DNA from 3 places in the Anoxybacillus sp. EFIL genome. Region 3 is predicted to be linked to each of the others. Evidence: riboswitches for the same ligand, from Rfam matches in the RefSeq annotation. Region 3 holds a riboswitch; each other region holds the start of a gene.
What was found. A riboswitch is a leader RNA that binds a small molecule or an ion and turns the genes downstream of it on or off. The one in region 3 is predicted to bind S-adenosylmethionine.
Positions count from the first base shown of each region.

Region 1: another riboswitch for S-adenosylmethionine. It lies ahead of metK (methionine adenosyltransferase); the one in region 3 lies ahead of mtnK (S-methyl-5-thioribose kinase).
Region 2: another riboswitch for S-adenosylmethionine. It lies ahead of ES017_RS06410 (methionine ABC transporter ATP-binding protein); the one in region 3 lies ahead of mtnK (S-methyl-5-thioribose kinase).

Region 1 covers NZ_SDLH01000002.1:44,897-50,377, forward strand. The annotation lists gene ES017_RS03345 (N-acetylmuramoyl-L-alanine amidase) at 1-600, opposite strand, end outside; gene pckA (phosphoenolpyruvate carboxykinase (ATP)) at 714-2,300, opposite strand; SAM riboswitch class I at 2,476-2,584, shown strand; gene metK (methionine adenosyltransferase) at 2,705-3,910, shown strand; gene ES017_RS03360 (phosphatase PAP2 family protein) at 3,957-4,475, opposite strand; gene ES017_RS03365 (gamma carbonic anhydrase) at 4,549-5,079, opposite strand; gene ES017_RS03370 (alpha/beta hydrolase) at 5,162-5,481, shown strand, end outside.
Region 2 covers NZ_SDLH01000003.1:85,117-90,597, reverse strand. The annotation lists gene ES017_RS06415 (hypothetical protein) at 378-851, shown strand; SAM riboswitch class I at 1,173-1,278, shown strand; gene ES017_RS06410 (methionine ABC transporter ATP-binding protein) at 1,354-2,382, shown strand; gene ES017_RS06405 (methionine ABC transporter permease) at 2,372-3,040, shown strand; gene ES017_RS06400 (MetQ/NlpA family ABC transporter substrate-binding protein) at 3,057-3,881, shown strand; gene ES017_RS06395 (carboxymuconolactone decarboxylase family protein) at 3,953-4,297, shown strand; gene sufC (Fe-S cluster assembly ATPase SufC) at 4,478-5,257, shown strand; gene sufD (Fe-S cluster assembly protein SufD) at 5,273-5,481, shown strand, end outside.
Region 3 covers NZ_SDLH01000001.1:339,238-344,718, forward strand. The annotation lists gene ES017_RS01750 (pyridoxal phosphate-dependent aminotransferase) at 1-815, opposite strand, end outside; gene ES017_RS01755 (carbon-nitrogen family hydrolase) at 913-1,707, shown strand; SAM riboswitch class I at 1,795-1,894, shown strand; gene mtnK (S-methyl-5-thioribose kinase) at 1,967-3,136, shown strand; gene mtnA (S-methyl-5-thioribose-1-phosphate isomerase) at 3,147-4,181, shown strand; gene ES017_RS01770 (sugar ABC transporter substrate-binding protein) at 4,178-5,290, shown strand; gene ES017_RS01775 (sugar ABC transporter ATP-binding protein) at 5,287-5,481, shown strand, end outside.

The DNA.
Region 1 (5,481 bases), on a different contig from region 3:
GTTTGGATTTAGGCGCAATAACGTTTTTACACTTCCCCCTGTTTTTTGACTAATGGCCCATAGCGTATCTCCTCGTTCGACGGTATACAGTTTGACTTCTTCTTTTATTTCGATGTTTTCTTTTTCTGCTAATACTTGCGCATAGTTAAAACAAGGGCATTGTTTCCATTCATATCCTTTTAGCTCATTATGTCCTTTCACATCTTTATAGTTCGGCAAGATGTTTACCAGCGTTTTATATAACGTTCTCAATGATTGTTTTTGTTCATCCGTCGGTTGTTGTGTGCGAAAATCGCCCGTTAAACAAATGCCGATGCAATAAGTGTTATGGTTGCCGACATGGTAACTAATCGTTTCTAAGTCGTTACAAAAATGAATCGTTCCGTCTTGTTCAATGACAAAATGGTATCCGATGCCTGGCCATCCTTTGCTTACATGATAATTGGCGAACGCAAATGCCGAGCCTGTTTTCGTTAAACTATGATGAATAATGATGTGCGTTTTTTGTTCAAGTGTTGTTTTTTTATACGATTGGCCAGAGCGAGTGGGAAGAAGGTGGCGTATATCTTTTAATTGAGGAATCGCAAATAGTTCATTCATTTTTAGCCTCCTTTTCTTTATTTCTATGTACTACTATATGTTTCATTGAATGAAATGGTTTGTACGAACATATGAAAAATGAAAAAGCTGCCGAAAACAGGCAGCCTTTTCATTTATGCGATCGGTCCCCCGAATTGTTCAATGCGTGGATCAACGTTTGTGAATTTTTTAAAGTTTTCACGGAACTTCGCCGCAAGTTCTTTTGCTTTTTGTTCATATGCTTCTTGATCTGCCCATGTGCTTTTTGGTTGCAATACTTCATCAGGTACACCTGGGACGTGAAGCGGAATATGCAGACCGAAAATTGGGTCTTGAACGGTTTCTACGTTGTTTAATTCGCCTTCCAACGCAGCTTTGACCATTGCGCGCGTATAAGACAGTTTCATCCGTTCACCAACACCGTATCCGCCTCCTGTCCAACCGGTGTTGACTAAAAATACTTGCACGCCATGAGCGTCAATTTTTTGTCCGAGCATGTCTGCATAGCGTGTTGCAGGAAGCGGTAAAAACGGTGAGCCAAAGCAAGTAGAAAACGTTGCTTCAGGTGCCGTAATTCCGCGCTCTGTGCCCGCTAACTTGCTTGTATAGCCGCTTAAGAAATGATACATTGCTTGTTCTTTTGTTAATTTGCTAATTGGAGGCAATACACCAAACGCATCGGCCGTTAAAAAGACGATCGTATGCGGATGACCTGCAACGCTCGGTTGGACGATATTGTCCATTGCTTCAAGCGGGTATGCTGCGCGCGTATTTTCGGTTAACGTCGCATCGTCATAGTTTGGTATGCGTGTGTCTGGATCAATCATGACGTTTTCTAATACGGAACCGAAGCGAATCGCATCGAAAATTTGCGGCTCTTTTTCGCGTGATAAGTTAATGCACTTCGCATAACATCCGCCCTCAATGTTGAACACGCCGTTATTTGACCAACCGTGCTCGTCATCGCCAATTAGGCGACGGTTTGGGTCAGCAGAAAGTGTTGTCTTTCCTGTGCCCGATAAACCGAAAAAGAGCGCCACATCTCCTTCTTGACCTACGTTTGCTGAACAATGCATCGGAAAGATTCCTTGTTCTGGCAATAAAAAGTTCATGACCGAGAAAATCGATTTTTTCATTTCCCCTGCATATTCTGTTCCACCAATCAGCACGGTACGACGTTCAAATGAGATGATAATAAACGTTTCTGAACGCGTGCCGTCTACAGCTGGATCAGCTTTAAATGTCGGTGCAGAAATGACTGTAAATTGCGGCTCGTGTGTTTTTAGTTCCTCTGCTGTTGGACGAATGAATAATTGATGAGCGAATAAATTATGCCAAGCAAACTCATTCACTACTTGAATAGGTAAACGATAAGCTGGATCGGCACCCGCAAAACCGTTAAATACGAACACTTCTTCTTTTGTCATTAAATAATCAACGACTTTATTGTAAAGACGATCAAACACTTCTTCGGAAATTGGTTGATTAACTGTTCCCCAGTCAATTTTATGTTTAACAGATAGTTCTTCAACGATATATTTATCTTTTGGGGAACGGCCTGTATATTTTCCGGTCGTTGCGCAAACAGCACCGGATGAAGTGAGAATGCCTTCTTGACGAGTTAACACTTTTTCTACTAATCGTGGTACAGATAAGTTATGAAAAACCCCATCCCTTTGCAAGAGTGTTGATAATTTGTTTGTCAGTTCAATGGAATTCATTGGACAAAACCTACCTTTGTTTGATTTATTCTTCATGTAAAAAGTATAACACATTTTAATAAATAATCCATACTAATTCATGTATTTTTCTTGAATTTATTTTCAAGATCGTTGTGGCATAAAAAACATTGACTCGCTTCATACAGATGTGATATGATGCTGAAATGAACGGATACTCTTATCCCGAGTTGGTGGAGGGGGACAGGCCCGATGAAACCCAGCAACCGTCACATGCGTGAAAAGGTGCTAACCTGTGGCAAGGGAACGCCCTTGAACGATAAGAGTGAAAGGCGCAGACAAATGCAAAAACCTTTCCTCTGAGGGAAAGGTTTTTTTCACGATAGACCATAATAAGAGGGATGAGTACCGTATCATTTGCCATTATACTGAGGAGGAATGTTTAAATGCCTAAACGTCGTCTGTTTACATCTGAATCTGTAACGGAAGGGCATCCGGATAAAATTTGCGACCAAATTTCCGATGCGATTTTAGATGCGATTTTAGCGAATGATCCGAATGCGCGTGTCGCGTGCGAAACGAGCGTAACAACAGGACTTGTGTTAGTGAGTGGAGAAATTACAACATCTACATATGTAGATATTCCGAAAATTGTTCGTGAAACAATTCGTGAAATTGGCTATACGCGTGCAAAATACGGCTTTGATGCAGATACGTGCGCAGTGTTGACGTCAATTGATGAACAGTCGCCAGATATCGCAATGGGTGTTGACAAAGCGTTAGAAGCTCGCGAAGGACAAATGACAGATGAAGAAATCGAAGCGATCGGTGCAGGTGACCAAGGATTAATGTTTGGCTTCGCGTGCAACGAAACGAAAGAACTTATGCCGCTACCAATTTCTCTTGCACACAAACTTGCACGTCGTTTAGCGGAAGTGCGTAAAGAAGACATTTTACCGTACTTACGTCCAGACGGAAAAACGCAAGTGACAGTCGAGTACGATGAAAACGGCAAACCTGTACGTATCGATACGATCGTTGTTTCTACACAACATCATCCAGAAATTACACAAGATCAAATTGTACGCAACATTAAAGAACATGTCATTCAACCTGTCGTTCCGGCAGAATTGATCGATGAAAACACAAAATATTTTATCAACCCAACAGGACGTTTCGTCATCGGTGGTCCACAAGGTGACGCAGGGTTGACAGGACGTAAAATTATCGTTGACACATACGGTGGTTATGCACGTCACGGCGGCGGGGCATTCTCAGGAAAAGATCCAACGAAAGTAGACCGCTCAGCAGCGTATGCGGCACGTTACGTAGCGAAAAACATTGTTGCAGCGGGTCTTGCAGATAAATGTGAAGTGCAGTTAGCATATGCGATCGGTGTTGCAAAACCTGTATCGATTTCAATTGATACGTTCGGCACGGGCAAAGTATCTGAAGATGTATTAATTGAAGTGGTGCGCAACAACTTTGACCTTCGTCCGGCGGGCATTATTAAAATGCTTGATCTTCGTCGCCCGATTTACAAACAAACAGCTGCTTACGGTCACTTTGGTCGCACAGATATTGATCTTCCTTGGGAACGTACAGATAAAGCAGAAGTGTTAAAACAACAAGCGTTACAGTTGGCGAAGTAAAGAAAAAAGGGAGAGTTACAAGATGTAGCTCTCCTTTCTTACTTTTTTAAGTAAGAACAGAAAATGAAGCGACGCCAAACAACGTACCGAGCATACAGCCTGCAAGCACATCAGATGGATAATGGAGTCCTAAATAAATGCGCGAAATCGCGACGCTACACGCGATGGGCAAGAGCCAAATCGTTAATGCCGGAGCGTATAGTAAAAATGGAATGATGACAGAAAATACTGCGGTTGTATGTCCGGATGGAAATGAATGATCAGTTAACGGATTTTTTGTTACTTTCGTGTTATGAAGTGAAATATACGGTCGTTTGCGTGGGTACATTTTTTTCATCATTGCGACAGGAATATGGCTAAGTGCTAATGCGATGGCACTGGCGATAGCAGCATCCCGCCATTCGTCACGCAACAGCCAAACAGCTAGCATGACAGCCGTAATTGAACATGTCGCTCCGCCAGCGTGTGTAATCGAACGAAAATATGCGTTAAGCCACTTGCGATCAAAATAACGATTAATGCTGTAAAACAACTTGCATTCCCAATCGTACCATTTTCGCAACATAAGCAAATCCCCCTGAACTTATGATAAAATATATATGTTAAGTCAATAATAAAGCAATGTAAAAATACCACGCTTATTTATCGCGTGGTTTGTTTAATTGAAGCGATTTATAATATTGACCTTTTTCAACATATTCGCGGCGAATTCGTGCCATTTCACGCTCATCTTCTTCGGTTAATTCTCGGATCACTTTTGCCGGACGTCCGAATGCAAGTGTGCGAGGGGGAATTTTTTTCCCTTGAGGCACAAGACTGCCAGCACCGATAAAAGCTCCTTCACCAATTTCAGCACCGTCTAAAACGATAGAGCCCATACCGATGAGAGCGCCTTTTCTTATAATGGCACTATGCAAAATGACTTGATGGCCAACGGTGACATCATCTTCAATGATGAGTGGGTTGTTTGGACTTTGGTGAAGGACGGAGTTGTCTTGAATGTTTACACGGTTGCCGATGATCGTTGGGGCGACATCTCCGCGAATGACGGTGTTAAACCAAACGCTCGTTTCCTCTCCAATGGTTACATCACCTGTAATAGTGACGTAATCGGCGATGAAAGCGGAAGGTGCAATGTTTGGCGTATGTTCTTTATATGGATAAATCATTTGGCTCGTCCCTTTCGTTTCATTTTGTTATATTTAGTGTACAAATTTTTCGTTTATTCGTAAATAACAAGGAGGGGTGTATATGTGGAAATGGGAAGGAGAAAACGCAAAAGGTACCATTGTCATCGTTCACGGTGCTGCTGAACATCATGGTCGGTATAAATGGCTCATTGAAATGTTTCGTATGCACGGTTTTCATGTTGTTGCAGGGGATTTACCAGGGCAAGGGACGACATCGCGTAGCCGACGAGGACATATTGATTCATTTGACGAATATATAGAAGCGGTGGCAAGCTGGGTGCATGAAGCGAGCGTGTACGAACAGCCCATTTTTTTACTCGGCCATAGCATGGGAGGGCTTGTCGTCATTCGCACATTGCAAGAAAAGCGACTGCCTGTCCG
Region 2 (5,481 bases), on a different contig from region 3:
TCCCCTCCACTTTTTTACTAGATTCTACTTCATTTAATAAACTTTGTCATTTATTTTGAAGAAATTGGCGGATTTTCGCCAAAAAATTGGCGGAAAATACGGATTTTTTTCTTTTCTATTTTTGGTAAAATGAAAATAGCTGATCAGCTATTTTTGGGAGAAGAAGCGGAGGAGTATGAGCAATGTATAAGTTGAAATAAAGAACGTCCGATTTTTATACAATATGTTGTACCTATGGTGAGTAATCAGCTAAATAAAAATTTCTGCTTATATTCATGATACCGATGTTTAACTGGCGCTAATGTACAAGTCTATCTCATTATGGACAAGTAGCGGAGAACTAGCATTACAATTGGACTATGTGAGGAGAGAAAATAATGAAAAGTAAATTTAGAAGGCTTATTTTAGTTGCTACCCTAGCACTAACTGCTACTCTGTTATTAGATGGTTTTTTTGGGTCGTTAATTACTACTGAAGCTAGTACGCTCCCGAAACGAGTATATAAAGAGGGGAATGTAACAATTACAGTTACTCCTGCAGTAGGGAGTTCAATGGCAAAATTAAGCAATTCAAAATCAAAAATTGCTCCACTTGATACGATTGTCCGAGGAAATAAAGAAACAAAAACGGTTCAGAGTATGTATGGTACAGTGACGATGACAGTTACGTACGATCGAAATCTAACGACTAAGACTTCTACTATTACGGGGATTTATTCTTTAGTAAATACAGATTCTTACTTGAAATTAGTTGATAAATGGTATACATCTAGTGTTGCACAAGCTGACTACTATGACTCCTTTCATAAAGTGTACGTAACGATTAGAATTACAAAAGAAGAATGTAATTAAAGGGTCCGTTTGGCATGTAACTATGTATGCCTACAATTGGAAAGTTTAACTTCATTTTTTGAACTGAAGAGGCTGATCTGAAACGCTAATGCGTGCTGGGTCAGTCTTTTGCATTTTAACAAAGCGGTGGGTTGTTCGTAGCCCGACATCCGAAGAGTAGCGATTTCTCATGCTATATATTCCGTTCACTTGATTATGAAGGGGAAATAGTTGAAAAATTTTTATTGACACCGTCCTTCTTTCGATGATATACTCACTTTCGTAATTTAAAATGATCCTCAAACATATTAAAACGTTAACTGAATAAAGCGTTTAAAAGCGCTCTTATCAAGAGAGGTGGAGGGATGTGCCCGATGAAACCCGGCAACCGTCAGCGCTGCTGAAATGGTGCCAATTCACACAAAGCGTTTGCTTTGAGAGATAAGAGACAGAACGGACGATTCGCGCCTTTCTGTTCTCTTGAGCAGAAAGGCTTTTTTCATGGAAGGAAGGTGACAGCAACGTGATTACATTATCGAATGTAACAAAAGTGTACAAAGCAGCAAGTGGACATGTGACCGCTGTTGATCGTGTGAACTTGCATATTGAAGCAGGAGAAATTTTTGGCATTATCGGCTATAGCGGTGCAGGAAAAAGTTCGCTCATTCGGTTATTAAACGGATTAGAAAAGCCAACGAGCGGCGAAGTCATCGTCGATGGCAAGGAGATTGGAAAAATTGGCGGAAAACAATTGCGACAAGCGCGCCAGCAAATCGGCATGATTTTCCAACATTTCAATTTACTTTGGTCGCGAACAGTGCGCGAAAATATTGCATTCCCCCTCGAAATTGCCGGCGTCCCGAAAGAGGAGCGAATGAAGCGCGTTGATGAACTAATTCAACTTGTCGGACTGCAAGGAAGGGAAGACGCGTATCCGTCGCAATTGAGCGGAGGACAAAAGCAGCGCGTCGGCATTGCACGCGCGTTAGCGAACAATCCGAAAGTGTTGTTGTGCGACGAGGCGACGTCAGCGCTCGACCCACAAACGACAGATTCCATCTTAGATTTGCTCGTCGACATTAATAAACGTCTCGGTTTAACGATCGTATTAATCACCCATGAAATGCACGTCATTCGTAAAATTTGTGATCGTGTAGCGGTCATGGAAAACGGAAAAATCGTTGAAATGGGTGAAGTGCTTCACGTGTTTCGTAAGCCGGAGCAGCCGATTACGAAGCGTTTCGTTCAACAAGTAACTGAGCCGGAAGAAACGAAAGAAGCGATGTTGCATCTTCTTGAGCGATATCCAAATGGAAAAGTTGTACAGCTTACATTTGTCGGCGAAGCGGCTGAGCAACCGCTCATTACACAGCTTATTCGCCAATTTAATCTAAATGTGAATATTTTGCAAGGAAAAATTTCGCAAACGCATCACGGTTCATACGGGGTGTTGTTCGTTCATTTAGACGGTGCGAATGAAGAAATCGAGCGAGCGCTCGCTTTTATTCGCCAGCAAGAAGTTGGAGTGGAGGTGTTGGCGAATGTGGAATGAGCTATTTCCGAACGTCGTTTGGGATAAAATATGGGCGGCAACAGCGGAAACGTTATATATGACAGCTATTTCAGTTGCGGCGACGTTTGTGCTCGGCATTTTGCTTGGATTGTTACTCTTTTTAACGTCAAAGGGAAACATATGGGAAAATCGTATCATTAACAGCGTTATCGCATCGTTTGTTAACATTTTCCGTTCGATCCCGTTCATCATTTTAATTATTTTACTCATCCCGTTTACTAAGTTTGTTGTCGGTACGATTCTTGGTGCCAATGCGGCACTGCCGGCGCTCATTATTGGAGCGGCTCCATTTTATGCGCGCATGGTTGAAATTGCGCTTCGTGAAATTGATAAAGGAGTTATTGAAGCGGCAAAAGCGATGGGAGCAACGACAACGACAATCATCTGGAAAGTGCTCCTCCCTGAAGCGCTTCCTGCCCTTGTATCCGGAATTACCGTTACAGCGATCGCTCTCGTTGGCTATACGGCGATGGCGGGAGTTGTCGGTGCTGGGGGGCTTGGGAACTTAGCTTATTTGGAAGGATTCCAGCGTAACAATAACGATGTGACGCTCGTTGCAACAGTGCTCATTTTAGTCATCGTCTTTATCATTCAGTTTGTTGGTGACTTTGTCACTTCTAAAATAGATAAACGATAAAAGGAGGAAAAAACAAATGAAAAAATGGCTCTCTTTACTTGTTGCTGCCATGATCGTTTTCGCGCTCGCTGCTTGCGGAAACAATGAAAGTGCAGAGGAAAAAGCGAACAAGCTTGTCATCGGTGCATCAAACGTACCACATGCAGAAATTTTAGAAAAAGCAAAACCAATTTTAAAAGAAAAAGGAATTGAACTAGAAATTGTGACGTTCCAAGATTACGTGTTACCAAACAAAGCATTAGCGGATAAAGAGTTAGATGCAAACTATTTCCAACACATTCCTTATTTAGAAGCTCAAATGAAAGAACATGGCTATGACTTTGTGAATGCAGGCGGTATTCATATTGAGCCGATTGGCGTATATTCAAAAAAATACAAAAGTCTTGAAGAGCTACCAAACGGTGCAAAAATCATTATGAGTAACTCTGTTGCTGATCACGGTCGTATTTTATCGATGCTTGAAGAAAAAGGACTAATTCGATTAAAAGAAGGTGTCGATAAGACGAAAGCAACAATTGATGACATTGTTGAAAATCCGAAAAATTTAGTATTTGAAGCGGATGTTGAGGCAGGATTGCTTCCGCAAGTGTATAAAAATGATGAAGGAGATGCGGTATTAATTAACGCCAACTATGCGTTAGATGCCGGTTTAGATCCAGCAAAAGATCCGATCGCTGTCGAATCGCCAGAAAACAACCCATACGTGAACATTATCGCGGTTCGTAAAGGTGACGAAAACCGTAAAGAAATTCAGACGCTTGTTGAAGTGTTGCAATCAAAGGAAATTCAAGACTTCATTTTACAAAAATATAATGGTGCTGTTATTCCAGCAACGAAATAAGGATGTCCATTCGGGCGTCCTTTTATATTTTCTCGAAAACGACGCATGATAAAAAGGAAGGAGGAGTGCATATGTCGATGGAACAATGTTTACACGAATATAAGCAAGGGTTAGGCACGTTCACACAACAAATGCCTCATGTTGGACGAGCGTTTAACGCATTTACGGAAGCTTGCTTCGCCGAAGGGGAGCTATCAAAAAAAGAAAAACAGCTCATCGCACTAGCGATTAGTGTCGCTAAACAAGATGAATATTGTACCATTTATCATACGAAAGGGTGCATCGATGAAGGGGCGACAGAGAAAGAAATATTTGAAGCGTGTGCTGTCGCATCTGCTTTAGCTGGAGGGGCGACGATGAGCCAGTCCGTTACGCTCGTTCGACAATGTGTCGATGAATTTACTCGCATGCATTAAAGGGTAGGGGTTCCCTACCTTTTTTACATATGTGATAAAACGAGCAAACTTTTGAAACAAAAAAGTATCAAAATGCTTGCAATAAGGTTGCTAATACTTTTCATCTGTTATAAAATTGTAATGAGAATAAAGTGAGAATTACGTTTTTATGAACATAAGTGAAACTGGAGGTATTTTTTTATGGCAACATTAACGATTAAAGATCTTCACGTTGCAATTGACGGGAAAGAAATTTTAAAAGGGGTTAACCTTGAAATTAAAGGCGGCGAGTTCCATGCGATCATGGGACCGAACGGAACGGGAAAATCGACATTATCGGCGGCGATTATGGGCCATCCAAAATATGAAGTAACAAAAGGGAGCATTACATTAGACGGTGAAGACGTATTAGAAATGGAAGTAGATGAGCGTGCTCGTGCTGGTCTCTTTTTAGCCATGCAATATCCGAGCGAAATTAGCGGTGTAACGAATGCTGATTTTCTTCGTTCAGCGATTAATGCACGTCGTGGAGAAGGAAATGAAATTTCATTAATGAAATTCATTCGTCAGCTTGATGAAAAAATGGCGTTTTTAGAAATGAATCCAGATATGGCTCACCGCTACTTGAATGAAGGGTTCTCGGGCGGGGAGAAAAAGCGGAACGAAATTTTACAACTTATGATGTTGCAGCCGAAAATTGCTATTTTAGATGAAATTGATTCCGGTCTTGATATCGATGCATTAAAAGTTGTCGCAAAAGGTGTAAATGACATGCGCAATAGCGACTTTGGCTGTTTAATCATTACGCATTATCAACGATTGTTAAACTACATTACACCAGATTACGTACATGTCATGATGCAAGGACGTATCGTAAAATCAGGCGGTCCAGAATTGGCGCAACGTCTTGAAGCTGAAGGATATGACTGGATTAAAAAAGAGCTAGGCATTGAAGATGAAGTCGTTGAGCAAGAAGCGTAAGCGTTAGGAGGATTTATGATGATTGAGACGAAACTACCATTCGACCAACAGTATGTGCGCTCTTTTTCCGAAGGGCGTGGAGAACCGGACTGGCTTTTAAACGTTCGCTTACAAGCTCTTGCACAAGCGGAACAACTTCCTTTACCGAAGCCAGATAAAACGAAAATCGATCGTTGGAACTTTACACAATTTTCTACTCATCTCGTTGAAAGCGCTCCGCTTTC
Region 3 (5,481 bases):
ACATACAAATGATCTTGCAAAACGTTAATCGCTTCGATCATGCTTTCGTTGCCGACCGCAAAGCCGATGCGCCATCCTGCCATATTGTACGTTTTTGAAAACGTATAAATTTCAATGCCAACGTCTTTCGCCCCTTCGACTTGTAAAAAGCTGACCGGCTTTTTCCCGTCAAACCCGATCGCCCCATACGCAAAATCGTGCACGACAGCAATGCCGTATGTTTCAGCAAACGAAACGGTTTTTTTAAAAAACGATTCCGTTGCTGTCGCGCCTGTCGGGTTGTTCGGATAGTTTAAAAACATCAATTTCGCTTGACGAACGACGTCTTTGTTTAACTCCTCATAATCGGGCAAAAAGTCGTTTTCCGCCCGCAGCGGCATCATTTCCATGCGCGCCCGCGCAAGCACAACGCCCGACCAATAGTCCGGATAACCGGGATCGGGAACGAGCACGACATCGCCGGGGTTTAATAAACAAAGCGGCATTTCAACGAGCCCAGCTTTGCCGCCAAATAAAATGGCGACTTCTTTTTCTGGATCAATGGTTACCCCATACTCCCGTTTGTAAAACGTCGCTACCGCTTCTTTCAAAAACGAATACCCGCGAAACGGGGAATATTTATGGTACGCTGGCTTTGCTACCGCCTGTTGCATTGCGTTTACAATATGAGCAGGGGTCGGCTGATCCGGATTTCCTTGCCCAAGATTAATGACGTCATGCCCTTCAGCAATGACCGTATTGACTTTTTGAACGAGCGAAGCAAAAAATTGCTTCGGTAGTTGCTGTAACAAGTTCGATTGCGGAAATGTTTTCATTTTTCGCACACCTACTTCACAAAAAGGTTGAAATTCTAGTCATGTATCATATATCGTAAAAATCAAAATGTAAAGAAAATTTTTCGAGGTGAATGAAATGAATATCGCTTGTATACAAATGGACATTGCGTTTGGAGCGCCTGAAAAAAATAAACAAACGATCGTGCGCTACATGGAACAAATGGCGCGTGACGTCGACGTCGTCGTATTGCCAGAACTATGGACGACAGGATACGATTTAACGAGATTAACAGACATCGCCGACGAAAACGGCGAAGATACAAAAACGTTTCTTTCCTCGCTTGCGCGCACGTACGATGTGCATATTGTCGGCGGATCGGTAGCGAAAAAAACAGACAAACAAATGACGAATACGATGTATGTCGTCGACCGAAACGGCCATGTCGTTAGCGAATATAGTAAACTTCATTTGTTCAAATTGATGGATGAACATATGTATTTACAAGCTGGGGAGACGTTACACGTTTTTCAACTCGCTCACACGACGTGCGCAGGCGTCATTTGTTATGACATTCGTTTTCCAGAATGGATTCGCACTCATGCGCTTCACGGAGCCGAAGTGCTATTTGTCGTCGCGGAGTGGCCGCTTGCTCGCCTTCATCATTGGCGTACGTTATTAATGGCGAGAGCGATTGAAAACCAATGTTACGTCGTCGCTTGCAACCGCGCAGGAAAAGACCCGAACAACACATTTGCTGGTCATTCGATGATCATCGATCCATGGGGAAACGTGCTCGCTGAAGGGGACGAACAAGAAACGGTCATTATGGCGAATATTGACATAAACGAAGTGCAACATGTGCGCGGACGCATCCCGATTTTTGCTGATCGTCGCCCAGACGTGTATAAAATTTTTGAAAAAAAGGATTGACAAACGAGCATGAACCGATGTATGATTCGAATCAAGCGAATTCACGAAACTTTTTCACTGTTAAAAACATTCAAATAACGATAAACACTCTTATCAAGAGCAGGTGGAGGGACGAGCCCGATGAAGCCCGGCAACCGGCGATGACGCACGGTGCTAATTCTTGCAGCAGTAGGCTGAGAGATAAGAGGTGCGAAGCAAACTTCAAACCTCTTTCGTTCAGCGAAAGAGGTTTTTTATTTATGTCAAGGGAGGAATTTGTATGTACGAACCGTTAACAGAACAAAAAGCGATCGCCCTTGCTGTTCGGTTGGGGCTTTTTGGAAAAGATGCGCTTCTTTCATGCAAAGAAATTGGCGATGGCAACTTAAATCTCGTGTTTCGTATCGTCAACGAGCGCACAAACGACAGCATCATCATCAAACAAGCGTTACCGTATGCGAAAGTCGTCGGCGAAAGCTGGCCGCTCACGTTAAAACGGGCGACGATTGAAAGCCAAGCGTTGCGCACTTTCGCAAGCTACGTCCCTCAATACGTTCCGAAAGTATACTATTCTGATGAGTCTTTAGCGATTACAGTGATGGAAGATTTATCGCATTTACAAATTGCACGTCGCGGGCTGATCGAAGGAAAAACGTTTCCAAAACTTTCGGAACATATCGGTGAATTTATCGCAAAAACAGCGTTTTACACGTCTGATTTCGGCATGAACCAACAACAAAAAAAGAAACTCGCACAACAATTTACAAACCCTGAACTTTGTAAAATTACAGAAGATCTCGTATTTACCGACCCGTTTTTTGACCATGACACAAATAACTTTGAAGCGGAACTTCGCGCAGATGTCGAGCAGCTTTGGCAAGATGACGCATTAAAACGCGAAACCGCAAAATTGAAACGGCGCTTTTTAACGAAAGCGGACGTCTTGCTTCATGGCGATTTACATACAGGAAGCATTTTCGCAAGCGACGATGAAACGAAAGTGATCGACCCAGAATTTGCATTTTACGGTCCAATCGGCTTTGATCTCGGGCAATTTTTCGCTAATTTGCTGTTAAACGCTCTCGCTCGCGATGAACGTGACCGCGAACCGCTCTTTCATCATATCGAAAAAACGTGGAACGTGTTTGTTCGCACATTTTCTGAACTTTGGCGTGAAAGCGATGAACCGTATGCGCAAATTTCTGGCGTGCTTCAAGACGTGCTTCACGATGCAAAGATCGAAGCGATTGGATTTGCTGGCTGTGAAGTCATTCGCCGAACGATCGGTTTAGCCCATGTCGCAGACGTTGACGAATTGCCGCTTGAGCGCCGACTTGATGCGAAACGTCACGCGCTTCGCCTCGGACGTGCGCTGATCGTACAGCGTGAACAATTGCCGATTCAGGCGATCAAACAACTTGTGCAACAAACGGTACATGTGAACAGCTAGGAGGAAGACAATGAAATCTGTACAATGGCACGATACACATATCACAATTTTAAACCAACAAGCGTTGCCTCATAAGACGGAATATTTAGAATTAAAAAACATAAAAGACGTATGGGATGCGATCGTGACGTTAAAAGTGCGCGGGGCGCCGGCAATCGGCATGACTGCCGCTTACGGCTTAGCGCTTGCGGCAAAATCGTATGAGACGGACGACTTAGCGCAGTTTCACGCCGAGTTAAAGCGCGACCGCGACTATTTAGCTAGCTCGCGTCCGACCGCTGTCAACTTATTTTGGGCGCTTGATCGGCTTATGAAAAGCGTCGCGCAAGCAAAATCCGTCAACGAAGCGAAAACGACGCTCATTCATGAAGCGATTTGCATTCAAGTAGAAGATGAAGACGTATGCCGCCGCATCGGCGAACATGCCCTTTCCCTTTTTCAAGACGGCGATCGCATCATGACGATTTGCAATGCCGGGGCGATTGCGACGGCGCGCTACGGAACGGCGCTTGCTCCGTTTCATTTAGCGAAAGAAAAAGGAATGACGCTTCACGCGTATGCGTGTGAAACGCGGCCTGTCTTGCAAGGGGCACGGCTCACCGCTTGGGAGCTTTCGCAAGCCGGCGTCGATGTGACGCTTATTACCGACAACATGGCCGCGCAAACGATGAAAGCAAAACGCATTTCCGCTGTCATCGTCGGCGCGGATCGCATCGCCGCAAACGGCGACACAGCAAACAAAATCGGCACGTTCGGTCTAGCCATTTTAGCAAAAGCGTTCAACATCCCATTTTACGTCGCCGCCCCGCTCTCAACGATCGACTTACAGACGAAAACAGGCGACGACATTCCGATTGAAGAACGCGCTAAAGAAGAAGTGACGCATATCGGCGGCGTGCGTATCGCACCGAATGTGAACGTCTACAACCCTGCCTTTGACGTCACACCGCATGAACTCATTACCGGCATTATTACCGAAAAAGGCATCATTTTTGGCGATTACGAAACAAAACTACTGACATTATTTGGGGAGGTTTTCGCATGAGAAATTTATGGCTTGCCTTCGTGCTTCTTTTGGTGCTATTAGCCGGATGCACGAACGAACAAGATGCCGTTTCTAAACCGGCACAACAACCGAAAGAAGAAACGAAACAAACGAATGAAACAACAGGAGCGGACATTCCAGCCGCACTAAACAAACCGATTAAAATTGCCGCTATTATGCAAATGTCGATCGGCACCTTTTCATCGCAGTATATCGCAGGTGTGAAAGAACAAGTCGCAAAATTTGGCGGCGACGTGCAAATTTATAACGCGGATAACGATTTAACGAAAATGGCATCGTACGTCGAAACGGCGATTAACCAAAACGTCGATGCGATTTTATTAGATCATGGACGGGCGGATGCGTTAAAAGCCCCTGTGGAAAAAGCGCTAGCAAAAGGCATTCACGTCGTCGCATTCGATAACGATTTAAACATTCCGGGTGTCACTGTCATTGACCAAGACGATTACAGCTTAGCATGGAAAACGTTAAAAACGTTAGCGGAAGATTTAAATGGTGAAGGCGAAATCGTCACGATTTGGGTCGGCGGCTTTACGCCGATGGAACGGCGCCACGTCATTTACGGAGCGTTTCAAAAACGATATCCGAACATAAAAGAAGTCGCCAAATTCGGCACAGCGAGCGCAAACACCGCTTTAGATACACAAACGCAAATGGAAGCGATTTTGAAAAAATATCCGAACAAAGGCGATATTGATGCGGTGTTTGCGACGTGGGATGAGTTTGCCAAAGGAGCAACGCGCGCCATTCAACAAGCAGGTCGAACAGAAATTAAAGTGTACGGCATCGACTTAAGCGATGAAGATTTACAAATGATTCAACAACCGAATAGCCCATGGGTCGCAACGACAGCAACCGATCCAGCGGAAGTCGGACGCGTGCAAGTGCGCTTTGCGTATCAAAAAATTGCAGGGGAAAAAACGCCAAACATTTACTCACTTGAACCGCATTTAGTGAAACGTTCTGACTTACCAGATCAACAAGTGTCGATGGGCGAACTGCACAACTACATTTCGGGCTGGGGGCAATCAAATGTCGCTGTCTCTCCATGGATGAAAACGCTCGAACAACAGGTGAAAAAACAATGAGCGGGCTTTCTATGAAACAAATCGTCCATTCGTTTGGCGATGTCACCGTATTAAACGGCGTGAACTTCCATGTCCAACCGGGCGAAGTTCACGCCCTTTTAGGTATGAACGGCGCAGGAAAAAGCACGTTAATGAACATTTTAGCTGGTCACCTGCAAGCAACGAGCGGAGCGATTGACATCGATGGACGG